4 regions of the Bacillus sp. BC08 genome follow, and region 1 is predicted to be linked to each of the others. Evidence: riboswitches for the same ligand, from Rfam matches in the RefSeq annotation. Region 1 holds a riboswitch; each other region holds the start of a gene.
The links. Region 1 has a riboswitch for S-adenosylmethionine ahead of ACXVYO_RS17680 (sugar ABC transporter substrate-binding protein). Riboswitches for the same ligand answer to the same signal wherever they lie in the genome.

Region 1 (3,159 bases):
TGCTATTTTTAATAAAGTACTTTTTCCTGCGCCGTTCATTCCTAGTAAAGCGTGCACTTTGCCTTTTTCAATATGAATAGAAACATCTTCTAGAACAGGTGTAGCTACATGATAAGAATGTGTAATGTTTTGAAGAGAGAATGTCATCAGTTTTTCTCCTTCTCTAATTTTTTCATCCAAGGGGAATATCCATCTTTTGAAGCTCCCCAACCATTTATGTGTTTTGATAACTGATCCATTGTTATATTTTCTTTTGGTAAATTATTTTTCTTCACTAAATAAGGTTCTAGCGAATAAATATCTGGAGTTTGTTCACCAGCAATTTTTTTATATAAAAAACGTACTTGAATTTTACCTATCTCAGTTGGATCAGTTGCAGCTGTAGCAGTCCAAGGCGAATTTTCTTTTTGCATGAGTTGTAAATCTTCATTACTTAAGTCAATGCCGTATACTTTTATATCTGTACGACCAGCTTGTTCGAGTGCTTTGACAGCCCCTTTAGCAAATTCATCCCATGAAGCGAAGATAGCTTGTAAATCTCCCTTTTTCGGATATTTTTTTAGTAAAGCTTCTACTTGTGTTTGTGTATCAAGCGGTGTGTTATTACTAGCAGTACCGAATCGTGCAACTTCTTTTATATTTGGATAACGTTTATAAAAAGCATCAATGATAACATTGCGACGTTCCATTGGAGCGAATCCACCAACCCATACAACTGCGATATTTCCTTGTCCATTCAAATCTTCCGCTAATGTTTTTAATGATTTCCATGCAAGACTATAGTCATCTTGATCAATAATCGTTACGCCTGGCAAGCGTAGATCATTATCAAACGCCACTACAGGAATATTTGCTTGCAATGCCTTTTCTACTCCAGATTTTAGCGCTTCAGATCGGCCATGATCTATTAAAATACCGTCCACTTTTGAATTAATAGCAGTATCTAAATTTGCCGCCATTTTTGCTAAATCATTATCAGAATTATAGACTTGTACACTACCGCCAAATAACTCGACTTGTTTTTTGACGCCCTCAATATATTGAGAGGAAAAAGTTCCAATAGACATTTGCATAATTAATGCAATTTTTAATGGTTTCTTTATTTGGTTTGGAATTTCTGTTTGTAAATGATTTTCTACTGTTGTAGTCACCTTTTTCACAGTTTGTTGCTTTTGTGAAGAGACAGCATCTTGTTCATTTGTACAAGCAGTTAATGTAAGTAAGAGAACAATGAGTACGATGGAATACAATTTTTTCATAAAAAAATCCCTCCTAAACTAAGAAGAGAGGGGAGGGAGTGAAAATAAAAAAACGCCTTTTCATATAGAAAAGACGTCTTATCATATTACTCTTATCTTTCAACACAACGTGTTGTAAGAATTAGCACCGTGCCCATAAATGGGTCGGTTGCCGGGCTTCGTAGGGCTCATCCCTCCACCTGCTCTTGATAAGACATCGAATATTCAACTATTTTGAATTATTCCACAAGTTTGTGGTGTTGTCAAATGATTTTTTATAAAAAAAATCCCTCATAAAGAGGGATTTTAATGTGGTAAGAAAATCAATTGATAAGCGAACAAGATTCCGAATAAGTACACAAGTGGGTGAACAGCACGGAATTGTCCTTTTGCCACTTTCATAAGTGGATAAGAAATAAATCCAAGTGCAATACCTGTTGCGATACTTGATGTAAGTGGCATGCTTAAGATTACTAAGAATGCTGGGAATGCTTCATCAAATGCGTCCCAATTGATGTGGCGAACTGAACCCATCATAAGACTACCAACGATAATTAATGATGGTGCAGTAATAGCTGATACACCAGAAACGGCACTTACTAATGGTCCGAAGAATGCTGCTAGTGCGAATAGAACAGCTACTGTAACAGTTGTTAAACCAGTACGACCACCAGCTGCAACACCAGCAGATGATTCAATGTAAGCTGTTGATGGTGTTGTTCCGAACATAGAACCGATTGTTGCTGAGAATGAGTCAGATAGAAGAGCTCGTCCAGCTTTTGGAAGCTTTCCATCTTTCATAAATCCACCTTGCTGAGCTACACCAAGTAATGTACCTGTTGTATCGAATAATGTAACAAGGAAGAATGAAAATACAACGCCGTATAACCCGTAGTTAATTACATCAGATACAGCAGTAATTGGATTTGAAACGATAATTCCTTCTGGTAATCCAGGCATTGATGTAACACCGTTTGAGAATGTTAATTGTCCTGTGAAGAAAGCGATAATACCAGTTAATAGCATGCCGATAAATAGCGCACCATTTACATTTAAAGACATAAGGACAATTGTAATTCCAAGTCCAGCTAATGCTAGTAGTACTGGAGCAGAGTGAAGATCACCAAGTCCAACTAAGTTGGCTTCATTTTTTGTAACGATACCTGTTAAACGTAAACCGATAAAGGCGATGAAAAGACCGATACCAGCAGTAATTGCATGTTTTAAGTTTTCAGGAATTGCTTCCATTAATTTTGTACGGAAAGATGTGAATGATAACAAAATTAAAATCATACCTGCTACGAATACAGCAGAGAATGCAATTGCGAAAGTCATGCCTTCATGAGCTTTTACAACAGAGTAAGAGAAGTAAGCATTTAATCCCATACCTGGTGCAATTGCGATTGGTAAGTTTGTAAAGATCGCCATAAATAATGTTCCGACAACAGCAGCGATAATTGTTGCTGTAAATGCTTGTTCAAATGGAACTCCTGCATCCCCAAGGATGACAGGGTTTACGACAATGATATATGCCATTGTTAAGAAGGTAATAATACCTGCCATAATTTCAGTTTTAATAGAAGTTTTATGTTTTGAAAGGTTAAACATATAAACATCCTTTCTGTTTACGAATAATTTTCACAACAGTTATATATAATATTCGTTTTTTAACTATTTTGCAATAGTTTTGCATAAAAAGTTTATAACAATTCATATTTTGTGTCTTAAATTCGAATATTAATCGTAAAACGATGTGTGAATTTCAGTCTTTATTGTGCGCATTATAAAGAAAAGGAGTTGAAAGAAGCTATGCCACAGCAAAAAAACTTTGTAACAATGCCTGCGCAACATCAAAATAAACAACCTGGTATTGAATCATTAATGAATCCACTTCCGCAGTTTGAAGATCCAAATTATAAAG
Region 2 (3,159 bases), on a different contig from region 1:
AAAAAGAGGCCATCTACAATTTCAAGAGCAGATTTTTGAATATACTCATGAGCACGATGTACTGGGTTTCTCGTTTGAAATCCGACTACTGTTTTCCAACCACGTTTTTTAAATTCTTCCCTCGTTTCAATTGGATCTAAATGATAAGAAGGAAACTGATTATTTTCAAATCGTTTTGTAAGAATAATAGCTCCACCGACATAAACGTTCGATCGTTCATATAATTTTTTCACTCCTGGATGAGCATCATCCGTCGTTTTATATACAAGTAATGCTTCTTTCTCTTTATCAGGTATAAAAATATCTTCTATTTGAATGACACCATATACATTTCCACTATTAACAAGCTTTACTTCTTCTCCAGCTTTTAGATTTTCTGCTACTTCTTCTGTTACCGGCAATGTAATCGGTATACTCCATACGCTACCATTTGCTAAGCGAAGCGTTTCTACGACCGAATCATAATCTTTCTTCCCTAAAAAACCAGTAAGCGGGCTATATCCCCCTGTCGCTAATAGCTCCAAATCACTTAATGCAATGTTGTCTAGCCCAATTTCTTTTTCAATTTGTGATACGTCGTATGTCTCGTCTATACGGTTTACTAATTCGTTTCTTGTACTCATTTTCTATACCCTCTCTTAGCTTTATTTTCAAATTCATCTTATTGGTAATGAAGACCACATTCTGTTTTCACTTTCCCGGCCCATCTACCATCTCTCGAATCGCCACCCTCTCCTACAGGTAACGTGCACTTCTCACACCCAATACTTGGATACCCAATATCATGCAGCGGGTTATACGGCAAACTATGTTTGTACACATATCGCCACACTTCTTTCCACGTCCAATGAATGAGTGGACAAACTTTAATCGATTGAAAACGATGATCTTGATTTATAAACTTTGTATGCTTACGTGTTTCTGATTGTTCCCTCCTTAAGCCCGATATCCATGCTTTTTCCGCTGCTAATGATTTTTCTAACGGTAAAATTTTTCTAATTTTACAACAAAGGTTCGGATTACTTTCCCATAATTTCTCACCATGCAACTTCGCTTGTTCATCAAGTGTAAGTTCCGGCTGTTTTTCTATAATATTTAATGAAGGAAATCGTTCCCGCACTTTTAGAATTAATTCATACGTTTCGCGAAAATGAACATTTGTATCTAAAAATACAACTTTAGCAGATGGATTTACTTGGTTTATAAGATGTAGTAATACCATCCCTTCCACTCCAAAGCTACATGCGTATACAATTTCACTTTCATATTCTTTATAAGCCCAACTTAATACTGATAGCGCGCCTTTCGTTTCATCTTCTTCTGAAAATGGAACATTATTTTCTTCCCACGTTTCATACGTCAACATGTTTTTTCCCCCTGTAAAAGCAAAAAGACGGTTTTAACCTAATATAATAGGTTAAAACCGCCTCTAGTTTTTCTAGTCAGCGCTTTTTACTTTAAACGTACCTTTTCACTTTTCTCTAATTGAATGACTTTCCCATCTTGCACAACAATTGTAATTGAACCATATTTCATATCAGCAAGCATCGCTTGAATTTTCTCAGATACTTCCTCAAAATGTTCCCGTACACTCACGCGAACAGCCCCCCTTTTTATTCATAAAAAAAATCTTTCCCATTTCGAAAAGACTGTTCGGTAATATATTTTACCTTATCTTTCAAAATGGATTCCATTTTGCTGGATTTAGCACCTTGCTTTCTATAAGCAGGTTGCCGAGCTTCTTCGGGCCAGTTCCCTCCGCTTCTCTTGATAAGCTTTGTATTTGTATTTTATCACAATTCTGATTTTTTTCAATCCTAGTTTTCCGATATATTTTAATTATTTTATTTTACAAAAAAGGAATTGCCCATCCGAACAACTCCTTTTCTCTATTTAAACAAGTTCTTTAATACGTATGCGATCGTTCCCAATAATATTTTCATATGTTTCGCGTTCTACAACAATTTGTGATGTGCCGCCTTTCGCGAAGACGACAGCCGGTCTACGAATCCGATTATAATTGTTCGCCATCGAGTACCCGTATGCCCCTGTACAAGAAATTGCTAGTAAATCAGCAGAAGCAACTTTCGGTAGAGTAATATCCCAAATTAACATATCTCCACTCTCACAGCACTTCCCAGCAATCGAAACAACTTCCTCGTTCTCATCATTCCCTCGATTCGCTAACATCGCTTCATAACGAGCGTTATATAAAGCAGGTCTTAAATTATCAGTCATCCCACCATCCACTGATACATATTTCCGAATACCAGGAATGTCTTTCACAGATCCGACTGTATAAATTGTCGTTCCAGCATCCCCTACAATACTACGGCCTGGTTCAACCCATATTTCTGGCAGGGGATAATTACATACTGTAAATTGCTCCCTCACCGTACTTGTTACAGCTCGCACATATGTCTCAAGAGTTAATGGTGTATCTGACTCTGTGTAGCGTATTCCGAATCCTCCGCCTACATTTAATACTTTTACTACATAGTTCGCGCGCTCTCTCACTTCTTCTAAAAATTGATGAAGAACTTCAATCGCTCGAACAAATCCAGCCGTTTCAAATATTTGTGATCCGATATGTGAATGAATTCCTAACACATTATAATTTGATTTTTGTAAAGCAAGCTCAATTGCTTGCATCGCTTGACCATTTGACACGCCAAATCCAAATTTCGAATCATCTTGACCTGTTGTAATATATTCATGTGTGTGCGCCTCTACTCCAGGCGTTACACGAATTAATATGTTCACAAATTTCCCATGTTGCACTGCTAAATCATGCAAAATTTCTAATTCTAAGAAATTATCCACGACAAAACAACCAATATTTTCCTGCAGAGCCATCACGATTTCTTCTTCTGTTTTATTATTGCCGTGAAAATGAATACGAGATGCTGGAAATCCCGCTTGAAGCGCAGTATATAATTCCCCACCAGAAACAACATCTAATGACATATTCTCTTCACGAGCTACTCGGCACATCTCCATGCACAAGAACGCCTTGCTTGCATATGCTACTTGATAAGAGAAACCACTTTCTTTAAACGCACGATGAAACGCGCGGCACTTTCCTCGAATAGACTCTTCATCGTATACATAAAGTGGTGTTCCGTATTGTTTTGCTAGCTGCGTCGTATCGCACCCTCC
Region 3 (3,159 bases), on a different contig from region 1:
TGTTTCACGTGAAATTGTTCTCGTTGCTGTGTTAGCGGCAATTGCAGCAGTTAGCCGCGTACCATTCTCTATTTTACCAAGTGTACAACCGACTTCATTTATCATTATCGTTTCTGCGATTGTGTTTGGGAGTGAAACTGGTTTTATGATCGGTGCAACAGCAGCTATCGTATCAAACATTTTTTTAGGACAAGGTCCGTGGACGCCGTGGCAAATGTTTTCCTGGGGCATGATTGGTTTTATAGCTGGATTATTACGGAATACATTTTTAATGAAAAAGCTATGGGGAAGACTTCTATACGGATTGTTTGTTGGATTTTTATTTGGCTGGATTATGAACTTATGGGGGCTTCTTGGGTTTATACGTGAGGCAACGTGGGAAGCTGTCGTTTCGTATTATATCGCAAGTTTTTATTTCGATTTAAGCCATGCGATTTCGAATGTTATTTTCTTACTACTATTTAGTACGTCTTGGATTACGATTCTTACGAGATTTAAAAAGAAATATGGCATATTAGATAAGCATAACATGGCATAGAAAAGCATATTCATATAAGGTAGGGTCGCGACTTACATATTCGTTTGCCTCTTTCATGCTTCTTACATATTGTAAGGAGCATTTTTTATTGTCAAAAAATCGATTCAATATATGTCGGCTATTATATAAAATTATTTGTATAATAGTATGTGAGAACTATTTTCAAAAGGGAGGTGTATAGTTAATGAAGTTAGTTATTCCGAAGCAACACGGTGCATGGGCCATGCTCGTTATACCATTTCTATTAAGTGTCATACTTGGGAAACCTACTATGTATCATATTCCATTGTTTTTAGCGTGGTTCTTTATCTATTTAGCTACGTATCCATTTCTTACGTACATAAAGCAAAGACGAAAAAAAGAGTTTTTACACGCAGCAATTGTATATTTTATCATCGCTTTCGTATTTGGGATGATTTCTCTAGTATATGAATGGCGCATTCTTTTATTCGTAACAGTAATGATTCCATTATTTATAGTAAATATGTATTACGCCCGTCAAAAGAATGAAAGAGCGTTACTAAATGACATTAGTGCGATTATTGTTTTCTGTATTGGTGGTTTAGTTAGTTATTATTTTTCAATGAAACTTATAGATAAAACAGCACTATTTATTGCGCTTATATCATTTTTATATTTTTTAGGAAGTACGTTTTATGTGAAAACGATGATACGTGAGAAAAACAACCCGAAGTATCGTTTTATATCATGGGGGTATCATATTTTATTAACAATCATCGTATTTGCTATCAATCCGTGGTGCTCTCTTATCTTCATACCGAGTGTCATTCGGGCAATTATGTTGTATGGTAAAAAGATTTCTATTATAAAAGTAGGTATTTTAGAAATTGCTAATTCTGTATATTTTTTAATTATAACGGTAATAATTATGAAGTATGCCATTTGAAAAAGCTTCCCACCTTATGATGGGAAGCTTTTTCAATCTTGTTCTAAAATGTGAACCGTGTAATCACAACGTTGAATAGCTTGTTCGATCGCATAAAGGGATTGTTCAATACGTGCGCGATTAAAATCTTTTTCCACAGTCTGTAGTGCTGCTTCTAAACAATGTTTTGCTTCTTGTAATGATTGAAATGAATCTTGTACATATCCGCGAGCATTTTCGTGCATTTCATAATCCTCCTTGCATATTCATATATGTATAGTATGAGCAGTAAAGAAGAAAATATTATTTGTTATATTTGTTTGACAATTAAAATGAAATTACGTATAGTAAGAATTAAGTGAATATTTTCTTATCCAGAGAGGTGGAGGGACTGGCCCGATGAAACCCAGCAACCGCGATGCAGGTGCTAATTCCAGCAGAACATATTTGTTCTGGGAGATAAGACGAAGATATATACGTAACTTCTTCTTATCGGAGAGGTTTTTTTGTTGCAAAAAAACCGATTACGAAAATTTATATTAAGAAGAAAGGGGTTGCGAAGTACTGTGACACTCGAAAAATACGTAAAACTGCGTAGTACAGTTTATGAATATATGATAGAGCAAGATAAGCCAATATCATTGTTAGATATTCAAGAACATATCGTTTCGCATCATGAAGGAAAATTCACGAAAAAGATGTTACATCAATTTTATTTATCAAGACTATTAGATGAACTGAAACTGGATGGGAAAATTACATTAGCTGATGAATATCTCTATACGGAAAAAGGGGTATTTTATAAGGCGGGAAAAGGGAGCTAAGCTCTCTTTTTTTTGAAGTATGTAGAGTAAAAGACTGCTTAAGCAGCCTGATACAAGGGAATGGTGTTGAGTGTGTAGTGTCAAAGATTGAATGTGCCTGAAAGAGGCACTTCATATCGGCTGCAAATGAAAAGAGACACCTCCGCCGAATAGGTGTCAGTCGTTTTGTCATATAGACTTGCTATTTGACAGTTATTAGAATAACATGCAGGGGTTATTGAAGTCAAAAGGGAATTAAAGGAAGAGGTGTTGTTATGTACGCTTACTTATTACAGGATATAACGAAATGGATTCCTAAGTACATTTTGGATAAAGGGTATGAATATTATGAAGAGGGACATGTAGACGATGTTGAAATACAAGACAAGAAAATATTTGCTTTCGTTACTGGAAATGCAGGAAACTATGAAGTGATTATTGATCTTGAAGATTTTACAGAAAGTAGCTGCGAGTGTCCTTATGAGAATCTTTGCAAGCATATGGCGGCAGTTGTTTATGATATTCAAAGTGCTGGTGAAAGTACGGTGAAAGAGAAACTAAAAGATTTAGACAAAGAAGAGTTACTTACAGTATTAAACCGTTTATTACAAAGTTCGAAAAACGTGCAAATTGTAGAGAAGATGTTAAAGAAGGGGAAACTTTAACTTAAAGAGGGAGTTGTTTTGTAGTGAATGTACTACTTGTATACGCTCATCCCAGTCCTTCCAGTTTTAACGCGGCGATTTTAAAGCATGTGCAAAAAGGATTACAGGAAACAGATCATTCGGTTACGGTACTTGATTTATATAAAGAACAATTTGATCCCGTCCTTGTATTTAATGAGGAGAAGAAAAGACGTGATTTAGTAAATGAAGAAGAAACAGCCCGGTACAGAACGTTAGTAGAAGAAGCAGATACACTTCTCTTTATAT
Region 4 (3,159 bases), on a different contig from region 1:
GCCGCTTAATGCTGAAATCCCTACAATTGCTGATAATGCAAATGCTAAAATTTTCTTCATTTTCTTTTCCCCTCTTCCTTTTTATGATCTGCGTAAAAAGACTTTCGCAAAGTAGTTTCCTAAGTTCTGAGCTACCTGTACGAGAATAATAAGTAAAACGACCGTTACGAACATAACTGATGTATCAAAACGTTGATAACCATATGTCATTGCTAAGTCACCAAGACCGCCACCACCGACAAGCCCAGCAACTGCAGAAAATTCAATTAAACCAACTGTCATAAATGTAACCCCTAAGATCAATGGTGCTAACGCTTCTGGTACAAGAATTTCAAAAACAATTCTAATTGGTGAAGCCCCCATTGCTTGTGCTGCTTCAATGACTCCCTTTGGAACTGAAACAAGATTTGTTTCAACCATTCTAGCAATACCGATTGATGCAACTAACGTCATCGGAAAGATTGCTGCTGCTGTTCCAATCGTCGTTCCGATAACACTTCTTGTTAGTGGGCTTAAAGCTACTAAGAAGATAATAAATGGAACCGGACGAATTGTGTTAATAATGATATTAAGAATAGAAAAGACCCATTTGTTTTCTAAAAAGTTTCCTTTTCTCGTTACATATAATAGTAAACCTAGAGGTATACCAAGAATTATGGCGAATATAAGGGTTACAATTACCATTAAGAGGGTATCCCCCGTCGCATCTACTATGCGGGGCCAAAATATACTCCAATCAACTCGCATGAGCTTCTACCTCCTTCAGCTGCACTTGCAGTCGTAGATGTTGTAATGCTTTTTGAATTTCCTTCTGTTCACCTTGCAATTCTACAAGAAGATTTCCAAATAGCACATTTTGGAGTTCAATAATATTTCCATACAGTACGTTTACATCGACGTTATAATTTTTCGCGATATATGATAGTACTGGCTGCCCTGTCTCTTCACCCGTAAATGTTAAGCGATAAATCTGTCCACCATTTTGAATTTTACCTAGAACACTTTCCGGTAAATGATCATTAATAATAGAGCGTACAAAGTTTTGAGTCGTCTTTGTTTTCGGTTGTGTGAAAACGTCAAACAGTTTTCCTTCTTCAATAACTTTTCCCTTCTCCATTACAGCTACACGGTGACAAATTTCCTTCACAACATGCATTTCATGTGTAATGAGTAGAATTGTTACATTGTATTCTCGATTTACTTTCTTTAATAAGTTTAATATCTCTGTCGTTGTTTCTGGATCTAAAGCTGATGTTGCCTCATCACATATAAGGATATCCGGTGATGTTGCAAGTGCTCTTGCAATACCAACCCGCTGCTTTTGTCCGCCTGATAGTTGCTCTGGATAATAGTTTGCTTTATCTTCTAACCCTACAAACTTCAACAGTTCATTTACTCTTTCTTTTATCTCATCCTTTGGTACTTTCGCTAATTTTAATGGATAAGCAATATTTCCAAACACTGTTCTTGAATTAAATAAATTAAAACTTTGAAAAATCATCCCGATTCTTTGTCTTAGCTTCCGTAATTCTTTCGTCGATAATAATGTAATATCTTTATCATCTATTGAAATCGTTCCTGCTGTCGGTCTCTCTAACATATTTACTAGGCGTAATAACGTACTCTTTCCAGCGCCACTAAAACCGATAATGCCAAAAATTTCGCCCTTCTCAACTGATAATGTTACGTCCTCCACCGCATGAACAGATTGCCCACCTGATTCATATACTTTACTTACGTTGTTAAAAGAAATCATTTTTCCCCCTCCTATATGCTGTAAAAACTTGAAGTAGAGCTTTCGAGGTAAAATAAAAAGTGCTCTCCTTCTTATCAACCATAAAGATAAGAAGGAGAGCACTTATATGTACTCGTTCACATCTTCTCATCTTCCAAGCCTTTCATAGGCTTGCTGGAGTTAGCACGGTATTAAAAAACCCGTTGCTGAGGTATCGTAGGGCCAGTCCCTCCACCTCTCTGGATAAGAATGTATCGATTTAATTGTCGTTTAATTAATTCTCATTATAGAACTCAGAATAATAAGAGTCAATAAATTTTTTAGAAAAATATTAATTATTTCTCTATTAAAATTTTCAAATAAAAAAATTCACAATACAATAGTGATTTTTAAAGTTATGTTAAATTCTCCTCCCTCATATTTTTTAAAAGGAGAATCCCCTCTATAAAGTGAAACTATAATCAGTGGGGGTTTTGTTCATCCCCCACTGATTATTAGTTGAACCAATCGGACATTTACGGACAGTTGATCTCCCACCTAACTTCTTTGCTCCAGCCGAATTTTGAGGTGGGAGTTTTACTGCCCGTTAATGTCGGATAAATTGAATACCATTATTTGAATATGAAATCGGAGGAAGATAAATATATGAAAACAGCTCTTTTACTCGTTGATATTCAAAATGATTATTTTCCACATGGAAAAATGGAATTGCGTAATCCAGTAGAAGCAAGCGAATATGCTAGTCAGCTACTACAATTCTTTAGAACGAAAAATGAACCTATTTTTCATATCCAACATGTAGCAATTAAAGATGACGCTACTTTTTTCCTACCCAATACAGAAGGTGTACATATTCATGAAAGCGTACGCCCACTTAGAGAAGAAACCGTTATACTCAAACATTATCCAAATAGTTTTCGGGACACTGATCTTCTAGAACAATTACAACGTTTAGCTATTGAGCATGTCGTCATATGCGGGATGATGACTCATATGTGTATTGATGCTACCGTAAGGGCTGCTTTTGATTTCGGCTTTCCATGTACCGTTATACATGATGCTTGTGCGACAAAAGATCTTTCTTTTAAGAATGCTACGATACCAGCCGTTTATATTCATAACACAATTTTGGCTAGTTTAAATGGAGTATATGCAAATGTAATGAGTACAGAGGAGTTTTTGGCTACAAAAAAACACTCCCTTCAGTGAGCAAAACCGAAAAGAGTGTTTCTTGTCAAACCATAGATTTTCTTTCAAATTGTATTATACAGGAAATCCTTAAAATGAATACTAAAAAATATGACTAATAAGTCAAATTTTCTCGTTGTTTTGTTTCTATTTACATGTTTATCCCGATATTAATAGGGTTTAGCTAGTTCTAATCACTAAATAGTAATATATGGTAATCAGAACTAGTTTCTCCC

Region 2: another riboswitch for S-adenosylmethionine. It lies ahead of ACXVYO_RS05490 (YezD family protein); the one in region 1 lies ahead of ACXVYO_RS17680 (sugar ABC transporter substrate-binding protein).
Region 3: another riboswitch for S-adenosylmethionine. It lies ahead of ACXVYO_RS06770 (hypothetical protein); the one in region 1 lies ahead of ACXVYO_RS17680 (sugar ABC transporter substrate-binding protein).
Region 4: another riboswitch for S-adenosylmethionine. It lies ahead of ACXVYO_RS10505 (methionine ABC transporter ATP-binding protein); the one in region 1 lies ahead of ACXVYO_RS17680 (sugar ABC transporter substrate-binding protein).

The regions. Positions count from the first base shown of each region.
Region 1 covers NZ_JBTGPA010000034.1:310,071-313,229, reverse strand. Annotated here, with positions in the region: gene ACXVYO_RS17685 (sugar ABC transporter ATP-binding protein) at 1-150, opposite strand, end outside; gene ACXVYO_RS17680 (sugar ABC transporter substrate-binding protein) at 147-1,259, opposite strand; SAM riboswitch class I at 1,349-1,454, opposite strand; gene ACXVYO_RS17675 (NCS2 family permease) at 1,545-2,846, opposite strand; gene ACXVYO_RS17670 (SDR family oxidoreductase) at 3,048-3,159, shown strand, end outside.
Region 2 covers NZ_JBTGPA010000023.1:110,887-114,045, reverse strand. Annotated here, with positions in the region: gene sat (sulfate adenylyltransferase) at 1-623, opposite strand, end outside; gene ACXVYO_RS05495 (phosphoadenylyl-sulfate reductase) at 662-1,366, opposite strand; gene ACXVYO_RS05490 (YezD family protein) at 1,453-1,596, opposite strand; SAM riboswitch class I at 1,669-1,777, opposite strand; gene lysA (diaminopimelate decarboxylase) at 1,894-3,159, opposite strand, start outside.
Region 3 covers NZ_JBTGPA010000027.1:98,737-101,895, reverse strand. Annotated here, with positions in the region: gene ACXVYO_RS06785 (ECF transporter S component) at 1-538, shown strand, start outside; gene ACXVYO_RS06780 (YwiC-like family protein) at 723-1,445, shown strand; gene ACXVYO_RS06775 (hypothetical protein) at 1,478-1,669, opposite strand; SAM riboswitch class I at 1,792-1,890, shown strand; gene ACXVYO_RS06770 (hypothetical protein) at 1,931-2,248, shown strand; gene ACXVYO_RS06765 (SWIM zinc finger family protein) at 2,503-2,892, shown strand; gene ACXVYO_RS06760 (NAD(P)H-dependent oxidoreductase) at 2,916-3,159, shown strand, end outside.
Region 4 covers NZ_JBTGPA010000030.1:177,699-180,857, forward strand. Annotated here, with positions in the region: gene ACXVYO_RS10495 (MetQ/NlpA family ABC transporter substrate-binding protein) at 1-60, opposite strand, end outside; gene ACXVYO_RS10500 (methionine ABC transporter permease) at 82-747, opposite strand; gene ACXVYO_RS10505 (methionine ABC transporter ATP-binding protein) at 737-1,756, opposite strand; SAM riboswitch class I at 1,880-1,985, opposite strand; gene ACXVYO_RS10510 (cysteine hydrolase family protein) at 2,381-2,944, shown strand.